DNA from 2 places in the Streptomyces lasalocidi genome. Region 1 is predicted to be linked to the other one. Evidence: riboswitches for the same ligand, from Rfam matches in the RefSeq annotation. Region 1 holds a riboswitch; the other holds the start of a gene.
What was found. Region 1 has a riboswitch for S-adenosylmethionine ahead of E4U91_RS31135 (amino acid ABC transporter permease). Riboswitches for the same ligand answer to the same signal wherever they lie in the genome.
Positions count from the first base shown of each region.

Region 2: another riboswitch for S-adenosylmethionine. It lies ahead of E4U91_RS09805 (aminotransferase class V-fold PLP-dependent enzyme); the one in region 1 lies ahead of E4U91_RS31135 (amino acid ABC transporter permease).

Region 1 is NZ_SZNQ01000001.1:6,891,378-6,899,106, forward strand. It holds gene E4U91_RS31115 (ATP-binding protein) at 1-404, shown strand, start outside; partial or broken gene E4U91_RS39255 (dihydrofolate reductase family protein) at 535-708, opposite strand; gene E4U91_RS31125 (SDR family oxidoreductase) at 856-1,566, opposite strand; gene E4U91_RS39665 (putative leader peptide) at 1,775-1,909, shown strand; gene E4U91_RS31130 (glutathione S-transferase C-terminal domain-containing protein) at 2,312-3,211, shown strand; SAM riboswitch class IV at 3,279-3,389, shown strand; gene E4U91_RS31135 (amino acid ABC transporter permease) at 3,807-4,784, shown strand; gene E4U91_RS31140 (amino acid ABC transporter ATP-binding protein) at 4,781-5,566, shown strand; gene E4U91_RS31145 (transporter substrate-binding domain-containing protein) at 5,667-6,686, shown strand; gene E4U91_RS31150 (GNAT family N-acetyltransferase) at 6,730-7,575, shown strand.
Region 2 is NZ_SZNQ01000001.1:2,185,491-2,193,219, reverse strand. It holds gene qcrC (cytochrome bc1 complex diheme cytochrome c subunit) at 1-755, shown strand, start outside; gene qcrA (cytochrome bc1 complex Rieske iron-sulfur subunit) at 752-1,810, shown strand; gene qcrB (cytochrome bc1 complex cytochrome b subunit) at 1,807-3,444, shown strand; gene trpD (anthranilate phosphoribosyltransferase) at 3,577-4,641, shown strand; SAM riboswitch class IV at 4,740-4,856, shown strand; gene E4U91_RS09805 (aminotransferase class V-fold PLP-dependent enzyme) at 5,070-6,437, shown strand; gene E4U91_RS09800 (Lrp/AsnC family transcriptional regulator) at 6,517-6,798, opposite strand; gene E4U91_RS09795 (rhomboid family intramembrane serine protease) at 6,795-7,538, opposite strand.

The sequences.
Region 1 (7,729 bases):
GCAATGGAGCGAGCATTGCCCAGGCCCGCCACCTTGCCGCGCGGTTCCTCACCCAGGCCCAGGCCGCCCACGAGCTGCCTGTCTCCCAGCGCGCCGTCGACCTGACTCAGCTGGTGGTCAGCGAGCTGGTCACCAACGCCCACAAGCACGCGCCGGGCCTGGCGCTGATGCAGCTGCGGATCGTCGGTGATCTCGTCGAAATCATGGTGTGGGACTCCGCGTCACAGCTGCCGGTGGCCCGGACCGCGGACGCCGGCCGCGTGGGCCGGCACGGGCTGGAGATCGTGAAGGCGGTCGCCCAGGACTACGCGGTCCAGATGGAGCCGGTCGGCAAACGCGTCACCGTCCGTATCGCCCTGCTCGACGACCCCGGCGGCGCCGTCACCGGACGCGGCTCCCTTTGACCGACCACCTTGTGCCCTTCCGGGAGGCGCCCGGCGAGCCGCTCCTCGTGCGACAACTGGGCGGGCAAGCCCCCCGATGGGGCGGACGCCCTTCTCGCTACGGCGGCCTGGACTCGAGTGGGCCCTCGCCTCACCTTCGCCAGAAGAGGTGGTGCGTCACACCGCCAGGGCTGAGCACGACCTCCAGGTGGAACCGGTCGCGCAGCTCATCGGGGGATTCCCAAAGTCGCAGTCCGGACCCGAGCTTCACCGGCGAGACCGCCACATGCAGGGTGTCGACGAGGCCGGCATCGAGGAATTGAGCGTGCTCACCGGCACCGATTCCGTCACTGGAGTCGTTGAAGTTCCAAGGCGTGTCAGGAAGCGGCCCTGAGGGCCCAGCGCATCGCGGCGGCCGCCTGCCTCAGTGCCGCCCCGGCCGTGTACCTGCACGCGGCCGGGCAACCGGGCGTCACCAGGGCAGCGGCCCGTTCACGTCGACGTACGTGCCGGTCGGACCGTCCGGGCCCAGCAGGGCCATGCGGACGATGACCTCGGCGCCCTCCTCGACGGTCTGGGTGCCCGCGTGCCCGTTGAGGTCGGTCGCGGTGAAGCCCGGCTCGACGGCGTTGACGCGCAGCTCGGGGAACGCCTTCGCGTACTGGACGGTGATCATGTTCACCGCCGCCTTCGACGCGGGGTAGGCGACGCCCGGGTAGGCGAAGGCGGGGTCGCCCTCGGTGGTGACCCGGGTCAGCGAGGCGAGCCCGCTGCTGACGTTGACCACGACCGGTGCCGCGGACCGGCGCAGCAGCGGCAGGAAGGCGCGGGTCACCCGGACCACGCCGACGACGTTCGTCTCCAGCACGGTCCGCAGCGTCTCGGGGGTCAGGTCGGCCGGGCCGACGAACGCGTGGCCCTCGCCCCGCTCCTCGATGCCGGCGTTGTTCACCAGGACGTCCAGGCCGCCGCTCTCCGCCTCGACCGTCTTGACCGCGGCGGCCACCGACGCGTCGTCGGTGACGTCCAGCAGGACGGCCCGGGCGCCCAGCTGTTCGGCGGCGGCCCGGCCGCGCCCGGCGTCCCGGCTGCCGACGTAGACGGTGTGGCCCGCGGCGACGAGCCGGCGGGCGGTCTCGAAGCCGAGACCCTTGTTCGCTCCGGTGATCAGTGTGGTCGTCATGCGTCCAGCCTCGCGCCGGACGGCGTCCCGAGGCAGTGCCCCCGTGTTCCTGGGGGTGACAGGACCAGGCACGCCCGGCCGCGGGGAAGCGTGCCGCGCGGCACGCGTTCAGCGGTGCCCTGCAACCAGCTGGTGGACGACCCCTTGACGGGGCCTGGAGGCGGATCGACACTCGGAGGCGGGAATCCTAGTGAACAGGTAGGGAAACATGAGCCACGCGGAGCCGGTCACCACCCGGGCGAGCCGAACCGGCCGTACGACGTGGTCGTCACCCCTGCTCACCTCCCGCCGCCACATCGATCTGCAGCGCGTGTGCAGCGCCATCAGGGCCGCCCGGGTCTGACCCGGGTCCGTCCGGCCGCGCCCTGAGCGGGCGGCGAGACACAAGCCCCGGGGGACCGGGAGGACCGGGACCGCGGGGCCGGCCGTGACCGCGGGGCCCGCTGCGCGTCCGGACGACGACGCCGGTCGGGGGCCGCGCGCAGTGCGCCACCAGGGGCCTCCTCCGGTACGTCCGGGCCTGCCACCCTCTCCCGCAGCGATCCCGTCACGCGTCCGCGCCGTCCCGGGCGTCCGCGTCCCGCGCCGGTGCCGTCCGGGGCCGTCCTGTGCGTGCCCTGCCGTCCATGCACCGTCCGTCACCCGCAGCCGCCTGCCCCTCGTCGCCGCCGCCCTGCCGCCGAAGCCGTCCGCAGCCGCCTCCACCGCGCGTACCTCGCGTCGCGCCCGCCTTTCGGGGAGAGACATGTCCGTCACGCCACTGGCCGCCCATCACCCGTCCGACCGGCCCGGCCCCGCCTTCCGCGGGCGCATCGGCCGCGACGCGCGCAGCGGCCACTACGCCGTCCCGCGCCGCTACCGCCTGCACCTGTCGCCCGCCGACCCCGACGGGCTGCGCATCGCCGTCACCCACAGCCTGCTCGGCCTCGACACCGCCTGTCCCGTGACGGTCCTGCCCGCCGTCCCCGACTGTCCCGACGGCGGCCACTCCGCGCTGCGCCCGCTCTACGAGGCCAGCGCCCACCACTACACCGGGCCCGCCCTCGGCCCCGTGCTCAGCGACGACTGGTCCGGGCGGATCGTCTCGACCCACGGGCCCGACATCGCCCGCGACCTCGCCCGGCACTTCGGGGGCGGCCGGCCCTCGCTGTACCCGTGCGGCGCCCAGTCGGAGATCGAGGCCGTGCAGCGGATGTGCGCCCAGGGCGTCGAACAGGCCGCGCAGCGCGCCGGATCGGCCGACGCCGACCCGCGGGAGCGTGCCGAAGCCCTGGACACCCTGCTCGACACCCTCGACGTGCTGGAGCGCGGACTCGCCGCGCAGTCGTACCTGATCAGCGACCAAGTCACCGCTGCCGACGTCGAGTTGTGGGTCACGCTGGTGCAGCTCGACACCGTGCACCGGCACCACCTCGACGCCTCGGCCGTGCGTCGCGTCGCCGGGCACCCCGCCCTGTGGGCGTACGCGCGTCGCCTCACCGCGCACCCGGCCTTCGGCCGCCACCTCGACCTCGACGGCATCGCCCGCCGCCACGAGGCCCGTTGCCGGGGCCTGGAGGCCGCCGGTGCCGCCGTCCAGATCCTGGACTGGGCGGCCCTCGCCATGGACGCCGACCGCGCCCGGCCGCAGGTCGAACGGCCCTGAGCGGGTCCAACCCGTGGACCGGCGTTGACATCACGGGCGGGGACTGTCTTAACTTACGGCCCAGAACGGTCAAGAGCGTCAGCGACAAGCCCTGGCTTGCTGACCGGCAACCCTCGCACCGCGGTGGGGTGCCCCAGGTGACGACCGGACCGGACGACGGATTCGGTAAGCGCGAGAGCCCCGTACGGGGCCGGGACAGCCCCCGCACCAGGGGGCCGGAACAGAGACGGTGACCACGATGTACGCAGCCGACAGGACGGCCCCCCGCCGCTCCCGGGGCTGCGTACGGCCGTCCGCCGACCAGCCCGCCCCGCTCGTGGCCGACCGCGCCGTCGATCTGCTCCGGGTCAGCAGCGCACTGTGTACCGCACCGGGCCGCGCCCGCTGTCGGGGCTGACACCACCCCCGAGCCGCGTACCCGACGAACACCGCCCGAGCGGTGTGCCGTTGTCCGCCCCGCCCCGGTCGCCTCATCCCACCGTGCGCCGCGTCCACCGCCGCGCCGTCCGAGCGGTCCCCGCCGCCCGGCCGGCGCGCCGCGACCGTCCACGGTGAACCCCCGACCGGGGTGTCCGACTCCCGCCGGAGCCCCTCCATGAGCGAATCCCCGGCTGCCGTGTCCCTCGTCACGGCGCCACCCACCGACACACCGTCAAGACCGTTGTCGGCGCAGCGCGTTCAGCCGCTGCGCCGACCCGGGCGCTGGATCGCCACCGCCGTGGTCCTCGTCCTGGCCGCCCAGTTCGTGCACGGCCTGGTCACCAACCAGTTCTACCAGTGGGACCGGTTCGGCTACTGGTTCCTGCGCCCGACCATCCTCGACGGACTGCTGATCACCCTCGAGGTCACCGCCTGGAGCGCGGTCCTCGGCCTGCTCGGCGGGATCGTGTTCGCCCTGGCCCGGCTCTCCGGCAGCCCGGTGCTGCGGGCGGTCAGCTGGACCTACGTGTGGGCGCTGCGCTCCGTCCCGCTGATCGTGGTGCTGCTGTTCCTGTACAACTTCAGCGCCCTGTACCAGACGTTGAGCATCGGCGTCCCCTTCGGACCCGCGTTCGTCCGTTTCGACGAGTCGCGGCTCGCCACCGACATGGCCATCGCCGTCGTCGGCCTGAGCCTGCACGAGTCGGCGTACGCCGCCGAAGTCGTGCGCGGCGGCATCCTCTCCGTCGACCAGGGCCAGCACGAGGCGGCCGCCGCCCTCGGCCTGCCCAAGGGCTACCAGTTCCGCAGGATCGTCTTCCCGCAGGCGCTGCGCTCCATCACCCCGAACTACGTCAACCAGCTGATCAACCTGATCAAGAGCAGTTCGCTGGTCTTCTACGTGTCGCTGCTCGACCTGTTCGGCACGGCGCAGTCGATGGGCTCCACCTACCCCGGCGACATCGTGCCCCTGCTGCTGGTGGTCACCGTCTGGTACCTGATCCTCACCAGCGTCGTCTCCGTCATCCAGTTCTACGTCGAGCGGTACTACGCCCGGGGCGCCACGCGCACCCTGCCGCCGACCCCGCTGCAGAGGCTGCGCGCCGGCCTCACCGACGTGCGGGACCGCATCCGCAGGGAGGCCGCCGTATGACCACCGGGACCCTCGACCGGACGGCCGCGGCCGTCGAAGTGCACGACGTGCACAAGTGGTACGGCGCCCACCGGGTGCTCAACGGGATCGACCTGACGGTACGGCCGGGCGAGGTCACCGTCATCCTCGGCCCGTCCGGCTCCGGCAAGTCCACGCTGCTGCGGGTCGTCAACCACCTGGAGAAGCCCGAGGTCGGCTACGTCAGCCTTGACGGCGAGCCGATCGGCGTCCGCCGCAACGGCGACCGGCTGAAGGAGCTGAGCGAGCGCGCCATCCTCGCCCAGCGCAGCCGGATCGGGTTCGTCTTCCAGAACTTCAACCTCTTCCCGCACCTGACGGTCCTCGACAACGTGGCCGCCGCCCCCGTGGCGACCGGCAGGCTGAGCCGGCCCGAGGCCCTGGCCCTCGCCCGCGACCTCCTCGCCCGGGTCGGGCTCGCCGACAAGGCCGCCGCGTACCCACGGCAGTTGTCGGGCGGCCAGCAGCAGCGCGTGGCCATCGCCCGCGCCCTCGCCCTGCGGCCGGGGGTCATCCTCTTCGACGAGCCGACCTCCGCCCTAGACCCCGAACTCGTCGGCGAGGTCCTCGCGGTCATCAAGGACCTGGCGACCAGCGGCACCACCCTGCTGATCGTGACGCACGAGATCGGCTTCGCCCGCGAGGTCGCCGACCGGGTCGTCTTCATGGACGGCGGCCGCATCGTCGAGCAGGGCCCGCCCTCCGAGGTCCTCGACCACCCCCGGCACGAGCGGACCAGGGACTTCCTCAGCAAGGTCCTCTGACCCCACCGCCTGCCGCCCGCCCCCGCACCACCCCTTCTACCCCCCTTCCCGTCACTTTCTGCACTCATCTCAACGCATTCCGCAACGACAAGGAACAGCCATGCCCCGCCACTTCACCCGACGCAGCCTGATACGCGGCATCACCGCGGCCACCGCGGTCGCCACCCTCGCCACCGGGCTCGCCGCCTGCGGTGGTGACAGCGACGCCGCCACCACGACCGGCACCGCCGGCACGGTCACCGTGGGCAGACTGTCCAACGGCGCCGCCAAGGAGACCAGCCTGAAGGTCTCCGAGGTCAAGTCCATCAGCGCCGAACTGCCCGCCTCCCTCAGGAAGAGCGGCAAGCTGGTGATCGGCTCGGGCACCCTGCCGGCCGGGGCCCCGCCGCTCGGCTTCACCGGCAGCGACCAGAAGACCCTCACCGGCTCCGAGGTGGACCTGGCCCGCCTGGTCGCCGCCGTCCTCGGCCTCGAACCCGAGGTCAAGCGCTTCACCTGGGAGAACCTCTTCGTCGGCATCGACAGCGGCAAGGTGGACGTCGGCTTCTCCAACATCACCGACACCGAGGAGCGCAAGCAGAAGTACGAGTTCGCCTCCTACCGCAAGGACGACCTCACCTTCGAGACGCTCAAGAAGTCCCCGTGGACGTTCGACGGCGACTACCGGGCCCTGGCCGGCAGGACGGTGTCGGTCGGCGCCGGCACCAACCAGGAGCGGATCCTGCTGGAGTGGAAGGGCAAGCTGGAGAAGGAGGGCAAGAAGCTGACCGTCAAGTACTTCCAGGACTCCAACAGCACCTACCTGGCCCTCAACAGCGGCAAGATCGACGCCTACTTCGGGCCCAGCCCCAACCTCGCCTATCACGTCACCCAGAGCGCGGGCACGCCCAGCCCGACCCGCCTCGCGGGCCAGTTCTCCGGTGCCGGCGCCACGCTACAGGGCCTGATCGCCGCGACCGCCAAGAAGGGCAGCGGCCTCGCCAAGCCGCTCTCCGACGCGATCAACCACCTGATCGACAACGGCCAGTACGCCAAGTGGCTCACGGCCTGGAACCTCACCAGTGACGCCGTCACGAAGTCGGAGGTCAACCCGCCCGGGCTGCCGCTCGACAACGCCTGACCCGCGTCTCCGACCCGTCCGAGCCGAAAGGAACTCCGCCTCCGTGGACCAGCCGACCGACCTCCGCGGGGGCGGAGCCCTCCCCGTGACCGCCCCGCACCCCCTCGCCAACGCCGTGACCGCCCCGCACCCCCTCGACAACGCCGTCTGGGCGGCCCTCACCGGCCCCCACGCCCACCTCGCCGAGCGCCTGGGCCGGGCCGCCCGCTACCCGGCCGACGTCTACGCCTTCGCCGCCCTCGCCGACCCCGCGGACCCGGCCGCGTGGGCCGACCTGCACGCGCTCGCCGGGCCGGGAACGACCGTACGGGTCAAGCCCGTCGACGACGTGCCCGACGGCTGGGAGGTCGTCGGCGCCGGCCGCGGCGTCCAGCTCGTCGACACCGCCCTGCGCGCCGAACCCGCGCCCGAGGCGGTACGGCTCGGACCCGCCGACGTGCCGGAGATCCTCGACCTCGTCGCCCGCACCCGGCCCGGCCCGTTCCTCGCGCGGACCGTGGAACTCGGCACCTACCTCGGCATCCGGCACCACGGCCGGCTGGTCGCCCTGGCGGGCGAGAGGCTGCGGCTGCCCGGCTGGACGGAGATCAGCGCGGTGTGTACCGACCCCGAGCACCGGGGGAGGGGCCTGGCCACCCGGCTGGTCCGCGCCGTCGCCGCCGGCATCCGCGCACGCGGCGACGTGCCGTTCCTGCACGCCGCCGCCGACAACACCCCGGCCATCCGCCTCTACCGGTCCCTCGGCTTCACCCTGCGCCGCAGTTCGCGGATCGTCGTGCTGCGCACCCCGGGAACACCCAGCAGCCGCACGGGTGTTGCACCCCACGACACGCTGAGCGAGGTCGCGCCGGACGGCTCCGGCGCCCCGAGGACGGAGGTGACGGCGTGACCGGTGTCCCGCACGCCGCGCACCCGCCCACCCGGCCGCACCCCGCCCCGCACCGCGTCCCCGGCGCCCTCTGTCGCCCCTGAACCGGACTCCCTCCGCCCCCTCGCCCCGCGCCGCCCGAGCCCGCACGCGGCCGGCGACCCCGTACGGACCT
Region 2 (7,729 bases), 4.7 Mb from region 1:
TCGCGCTGGCATGCACTGGGGGGCTGTACGCCGCGTTCGCGCCCGCTGAGAAGGCGCAGGCCGACGACACCGCCCAGTCCCTCGCCATCGACGAGGGCAAGAAGCTCTACACCGTGGGCTGCGCCAGCTGCCACGGAACCGGCGGTCAGGGCGGCTCCGACGGCCCCAGCCTGGTGGGCGTGGGCGCCGCGGCCGTCGACTTCCAGGTCAGCACGGGCCGGATGCCCGCGGCGACCTCCCAGGGCGCCCAGGTGCCGAAGAAGAAGAACATCTACACGCAGGCGCAGATCGACCAGCTCGCCGCGTACATCGCCTCCCTCGGTGCCGGCCCGGCCGTCCCGACGAAGGAGCAGTACGGCCCGGAGGGTGCCGACATCGCCAAGGGCGGTGAGCTCTTCCGGACCAACTGCGCGCAGTGCCACAACTTCACCGGCAAGGGCGGTGCGCTCACCAAGGGCAAGTTCGCCCCGTCGCTGACGGACGTGGAGCCGAAGCACATCTACGAGGCCATGCAGACGGGCCCGCAGAACATGCCTTCGTTCCCCGACACCACCTTGTCGGAGCAGAACAAGAAGGACATCATCGCTTACCTGAACGCGGTCAACGGCGACGAGACCGAGAACCCGGGCGGTCTGGAGCTGGGCGGCCTCGGGCCGGTCAGCGAGGGCCTGTTCGGCTGGATCTTCGGGCTCGGCACGCTGATCGCGGTCGCCGTCTGGGTCGCCGCTCGGACCGCAAAGGCCAAGAAGTCATGAGTAGCCAAGACATTCCAGAAGAGAACCTGCCCGCACAGCAGGGCCACGCGCACGGCGCGGTGGACGTGGCGGACGAGAAGAACCCGTTCGCCGACCCCGGGCTGCCGCCCCACGAGCACCGGATCCAGGACATCGACGAGGAGGCCGCCCGGCGGTCCGAGCGTGCGGTCGCCCTGCTGTTCACGGTGTCGATGCTGGCCACCGTCGGCTTCATCGTCTCGTACGTGACGGTCCCGCACGACCGGTCGATCTACGTCTTCCCGATCGGTCACGTCAGCGCGCTGAACTTCGCGCTGGGCATGACCCTCGGTGTGGCGCTGTTCTGCATCGGCGCGGGCGCGGTCCACTGGGCCCGCACCCTGATGTCCGACGTGGAGATCGCCGACGAGCGCCACCCGATCGAGGCGTCCCCGGAGCTGCGCGCGAAGGTCCACGAGGACTTCCGCCAGGGCGCCAAGGAGTCCGCGATCGGCCGCCGCAAGCTGATCCGCAACACGATGCTGGGCGCGCTGACCCTGGTCCCGCTCTCCGGCCTCATGCTGCTGCGCGACCTCGGCCCGCTGCCCGGCACCTCGCTGCGCCACACCATGTGGTCCAAGGGCAAGCTCCTCGTCAACATGAACACCAACGAGCCGCTGCGTCCCGAGGACGTGGCCGTCGGCTCGCTGACGTTCGCCAAGCCCGAGGGCCTGGAGGAGCACGACGAGGACTTCCAGAAGGAGATCGCCAAGGCGGCCCTGATGATCGTCCGGCTCCAGCCGGAGAACATCAAGGACAAGCGCGAGCTCGAGTGGTCGCACGAGGGCATCGTGGCGTACTCCAAGATCTGCACCCACGTGGGTTGCCCCATCTCGCTGTACGAGCAGCAGACGCACCACGTGCTGTGCCCCTGCCACCAGTCCACCTTCGACCTCTCCGACGGTGCCCGGGTGATCTTCGGCCCCGCCGGTCACGCCCTGCCGCAGCTGCGCATCGGCGTGAACGACGAGGGCTACCTCGAGGCGCTCGGCGACTTCGAAGAGCCCGTCGGTCCTGCCTTCTGGGAGCGCGGATGAGTACTACAGCGAGCAACACCTCCCGCTCGCGCGGGAAGGCACCCGGCGGCGAGCGCGTCGCCGACTGGGCCGACGGACGGCTGGGGATCTACACCCTCGCCAAGTCCAACATGCGCAAGATCTTCCCCGACCACTGGTCGTTCATGCTGGGTGAGGTCTGCCTCTACAGCTTCATCATCATCATCCTGACGGGTGTCTACCTGACGCTGTTCTTCCACCCGTCGATGAACGAGGTGCAGTACCACGGCAGCTACGTCCCGCTCCAGGGGCAGATGATGTCGGAGGCGTTCAACTCCACGCTGCACATCTCCTTCGACGTCCGCGGCGGTCTGCTCATCCGGCAGATCCACCACTGGGCGGCCGTCGTCTTCATCGCCGGCATGTTCGTGCACATGATGCGCGTGTTCTTCACCGGCGCGTTCCGCAAGCCGCGTGAGGTCAACTGGCTGTTCGGCTTCCTGCTGTTCGTCCTGGGCATGTTCACCGGTTTCACCGGCTACTCGCTCCCGGACGACCTGCTCTCCGGCACCGGTGTCCGCTTCATGGAGGGCGCGATCCTGTCCGTGCCGATCGTCGGCACGTACATCTCGTTCTTCCTCTTCGGCGGCGAGTTCCCGGGCGGCGACTTCGTGGCCCGCTTCTACTCGATCCACATCCTGCTGCTGCCGGGCATCATGCTCGGTCTGGTGGTCGGCCACCTGATCCTGGTCTTCTACCACAAGCACACGCAGTTCGCGGGCCCCGGCAAGACCAACAACAACGTGGTCGGCATGCCGCTGCTGCCGGTGTACATGGCGAAGGCGGGCGGCTTCTTCTTCCTGGTCTTCGGCGTCATCGCGTTCGTCGCGGCGATCGCCCAGATCAACCCGATCTGGGCCATCGGCCCCTACCGGCCGGACCAGGTGTCCACCGGCGCCCAGCCCGACTGGTACATGGGCATGGCCGAGGGCCTGATCCGCGCGATGCCGGGCTGGGAGATCAACCTGTGGGGCCACACGCTCGTCCTGGGCGTGTTCATCCCGCTGGTGCTGTTCGGCGTCATCCTGGTCGCGATCGCCGCCTACCCGTTCATCGAGGCCTGGGTCACCGGCGACAAGCGCGAGCACCACATCCTGGACCGCCCGCGCAACGCCCCGACCCGTACGGCGTTCGGTGTCGCCTGGCTGACCGTGTACTTCGTGATGCTGATCGGTGGCGGCAACGACATCTTCGCCACGCACTTCCACCTGTCGATCAACGCGGTCACCTGGTTCGTCCGGATCTCGTACTTCGTCGGCCCGGTCATCGCGTTCATCGTCACCAAGCGGATCTGCCTCGGCCTCCAGCGCCGGGACAAGGACAAGGTGCTGCACGGCCGCGAGACCGGCACCATCAAGCGCCTGCCGCACGGTGAGTTCATCGAGGTGCACGAGCCGCTCAGCCAGGAGCAGCTGCACACGCTGACCGCGCACGACCAGTACAAGCCGCTCCAGCTCGGCCCCGCGGTCGACGAGAACGGTGTCGAGCGCAAGGTCAGGGCCACGCAGAAGGTGCGCGCCAAGCTCAGCGAGGCCTACTTCGGCGAGGAGTCGCAGATCGTCAAGCCCTCCGTCGAGGAGTACAAGGAGATCACGAGCGGCCACGGCCACCACTGATCGCTGCGGCGTCGCCACGCCACGGTCGAAGGGCCCCGTCCGGTGTTCGGACGGGGCCCTTCGCGCTGTCGGGGGCTGGATAGGCTGGCACCGCACTCTTTACCTCGTCCCACAGACACCCAGGAGCGGCTGATGAGCGCTGTGACCCCCGCTGGAGGCGACACCGCGGCGGGCCGCTCCTGGCCCGCCGTGCTGAACGGCCTGCTGGACGGCCGGGACCTGTCCGCGGACGAGACCGCGTGGGCGATGGACCGGATCATGAGCGGCGAGGCGACCGACGCGCAGATCGCCGGCTTCGCGGTGGCGCTGCGCGCCAAGGGCGAGACGGTCGAGGAGATCTCCGGCTGCGTGCGTGCCCTCTACGAGCACGCCAACGTCATCGAGGTGCCGGGGGCGACCGTCGACATCGTCGGCACCGGCGGCGACGGCGCCAAGACGGTGAACATCTCCACCATGTCCTCGATCGTCGTGGCCGGCACCGGCGCGAAGGTCGTCAAGCACGGCAACCGGGCGGCGTCGTCCGCCTCGGGCGCCTCCGACGTGCTGGAGAAGCTCGGCGTCAACCTGGAGCTCAGCCCGAAGCGGGTGGTGGAGGTCGCCGAGGAGGCCGGGATCACCTTCTGCTTCGCGGTGAAGTTCCACCCCGCGCTGCGCCACGTGGCCGCCGCGCGCGGCCAGCTGGGCGTGCGGACCGTGTTCAACTTCCTCGGTCCGCTGGCCAACCCGGCGAAGGTGCGGGCCCAGGCGATCGGGGTGGCGGACCGGCGGATGGCGCCCATCATGGCGGGCGTGTTCGCCGAGCGCGGCAACTCCTCGCTGGTCTTCCGGGGCGACGACGGCCTCGACGAGCTGACCACCACCGCCACCTCCCGGGTGTGGACCGTGCGCGACGGCAAGGTCACCGAGGAGGCCTTCGACCCGCGGGACGTCGGCCTCGACCTGGTCCCGGTGGAGGCGCTGCGCGGCGCGGACGCGGCCTACAACGCCGGGGTCGCCCGCCGCCTCCTGGACGGCGAGCACGGCCCGGTGCGCGACGCCGTGCTGCTGAACTCGGCGGCCGCGCTGGTCGCCCTGCACCCCACGGACGCCCCGCTGACCGAGCAGATCCGCGCCGCGATGGCGAGGGCGGCCGAGTCCGTCGACTCGGGCGCGGCTCGACGCACGCTGGAGCGGTGGGTGCAGGTCAGCAACGCCTGACGCCCGTTTTCCGGCCGCACCCGGCGGTTCACGTGCGCGGTCCCGCGATCCGGACAGGAGTTGCGGGACCGCGATCACGTCGCGTACTTTCCTTCCCAGGTCATGAGTGACAGTCATGAGGCCCCGGCCGACTGTCCGGCAACCCTCCGTCCGTGGCGGGGTGCCCCGGGTGAAGACCAGGCCGCAGGCAGCGAGGTCTGCGGCAAGCGCGGACCCCTCGCGAATTCCAGGGGTCCTGGTCGTCGAGGAGTCTTCCGTGAGCAAGCGAATGCGCTAGGGCCGCAGAGCCCCGTCTCCGCACGCCTTTCCCTCGGCAGTCCTGCTGCCGTCCCTTCCTCTCCTCGTCCCGCGCTGGAGTCCCGTTCGCGTACGCGCGTCCCGGCGGCTCGTGCGGTGACGGGTCACGCCTGCCTGTCCGGGAGTCCGCCATGTCCGTCACCACCACCGCTGCCGCCGACCGCTCCGTCTGTGCCCCGCTGCCCGTCCTGGGCCGGGACGTCGCCGTCCCGCTCGTCACCGGCGGTGAGGTCACCTACGCCGCCCTCGACTACGCGGCCAGCGCCCCCGCCCTCCAGCGGGTCTGGGACGACGTCGCCGCCTACGCGCCGTACTACGGCAGCGTCCACCGCGGCGCCGGCTACCTCTCCCAGCTGTCCACGGACCTCTTCGAGAACGCCCGCCGCACGGTCGCCGCGTTCCTCGACTGCCGCCCCGAGGACCAGCTGGTCTTCACCCGCTCCACCACCGACTCGCTCAACCTGCTCGCCCGCGCCCTGCCCGCCGACTGCCAGGTCTTCGTCTTCGAGACCGAGCACCACGCCTCCCTGCTGCCCTGGCAGGACCACCGGGTCACCTACCTGGACGCCCCGCGCACCCCCCGGCAGGCCGTGGAGACCCTGGAGCGCGCCCTCGCCGACCGCGACCCCCACGGTCCGGCCCTGGTCTGCGTCACCGGCGCCTCCAACGTCACCGGCGAGCTGTGGCCGGTCCGCGAGCTCGCCGCCGCCGCCCACGCCCACGGCGCCCGGATCGTGCTGGACGCCGCCCAGCTCGCCCCGCACCACCCGGTGAGCCTGCGGGACCTCGACGTCGACTGGGTGGCCTTCTCCGGCCACAAGCTGTACGCCCCGTTCGGCTCCGGTGTGCTGGCCGGCCGTGCCGACTGGCTGCGCGCGGCCGAGCCCTACCTCGCGGGCGGCGGCGCCAGCCGCAAGGTCACCCGGCGCGAGGACGGGGGAGTGGACGTGGAGTGGCACGAGAGCGCGGCCCGGCACGAGGCCGGCTCGCCGAACGTGATCGGCGCCTACGCCATCGCCTCCGCCTGCAAGGCCCTCACCGAGGCCGGCTGGGACACGCTGGTCGCCCGCGAGCAGCACCTGGTCGAGACGGTGCGCGCCGGGCTCGCCCGGATCCCCGAGGTCCGCGTGCTGTCCCTGTTCGGCGACGACGCCCCCCGGGTCGGGGTGATCTCGTTCGTGGTCGACGGCTGGAACAGCTCGCACTTCGCCGCCGCCCTCTCCGCCGAGTACGGCATCGGCGTCCGCGACGGCCTGTTCTGCGCCCACCCCCTGGTGCGCACCCTGCTGGGCACCGACCCCCAGACCCAGGGCGAGTGCGGCGCCCCCGAGGCGGCCCCGGGCGAGAAGTCGCTGAACGCGATCCGGGTCAGCTTCGGCGCCGGCACGCCCGACGAGCACGTGGAGCGCTTCATCGGTGCGGTGCGCGAGCTGGTCAGCGACGGCGCGAAGTGGCGCTACCGGACCGAGGACGGCCGCTGCGTGCCGGCCGTGGGCTGACCGGCGGCCGCCAGGAGTCCGGCGTCGGCGGTCCGGCGTCAGGAGTCCGGCGTCGGCGATCCGGCCTCAGGAGTCCGCGTCAGGAGTCCAGGCCGATCGCGAAGGCCGCCTCCAGGTCGTGCTGGGAGTAGGTGCGGAACGCCACGTGCGTGTCCGTGCCCTCCACCCCGGGGATCTTGCTGATGCGGCCCGGGATCACCTCGGCCAGGTCTTCGTGCCGGCGCACCCGCACCATGGCGATCAGGTCGTAGGTCCCGGTGACGGAGAAGACCTCGCTCACGCTCTCGAGCGCGGCGATCTGCTCGGCGATCTCCGGGATCCGGTCCACGCTGGTCTTGATCAGAACGATCGCGGTGATCACGGCTGGTTCTCTCCCTCGGGGGCCGGAGGCGGGGCGGCCTTCACTTTAGTCGCAGGGCCGTACCGGGCCCACGCGTAGGCGAAGCCCAGCCCGAAGCCCACCACGTGCGCCAGGTAGGCCACCCCCGGCCCCTGCGGGGAGCGGCTCGCGGCGAGCCACTGCAGCGCCGCCCAGAAGGGCAGGACGACCCAGGCCGGGAACCGCAGGGGCAGGAAGAACAGGAACGGCAGGAGACTGGTCACCCGTGCCCGGGGGAAGAGGAACAGGAAGGCCCCCAGCACCGCCGAGATCGCCCCGGACGCTCCCACGAGCGGCTGTGCGGAGGAGGCGTTGGCGGCCGCGTAGCCCAGCAGCGCGAGGCAGCCGCAGCCGACGTAGAAGAGGGTGAACTGCACCCGGCCCATGCGGTCCTCGGTCAGCGCTCCGAAGACGTAGAGGAAGAGCATGTTGCCCAGCAGGTGCACCCAGCTCCCGTGCACGAACAGGGCCGTGGCGGGGGTCAGCACCGCCCGCGGGACCCCCGCGAACAGCTCGGCCGGGACCACGCCCCAGCGAAGGAAGTAGGCCCGCTGCGCGGCGAGCAGCTCCCCGCCGGTGCCGTACGCCGGGTTCAGCCCGCCGGCCGGTCCCAGCACGAACAGCACACAGCACAGCGCGATCAGTCCGTACGTCACCGGCGCCGACGGCCGGAGCACCGCCCGGCCCGCCGCGCCCACCAGGGCTCTGAAGTCGCCGACCATGAACACAGAGCATGACGTAACCGGACCGATCGGGACGGACCGCCTCGCCGCCGTGGACGGACGGGCGGCGAGTACCCGCCAGGCCGTAGGGTTACGAGCCACACGGCCGGGGCGTGCGAGCACCACCCCGGGCGGTGCGCCGGAAGAACGCCATGAACGCCACGAGCACCACACGAGAAGGAAGCGGACGG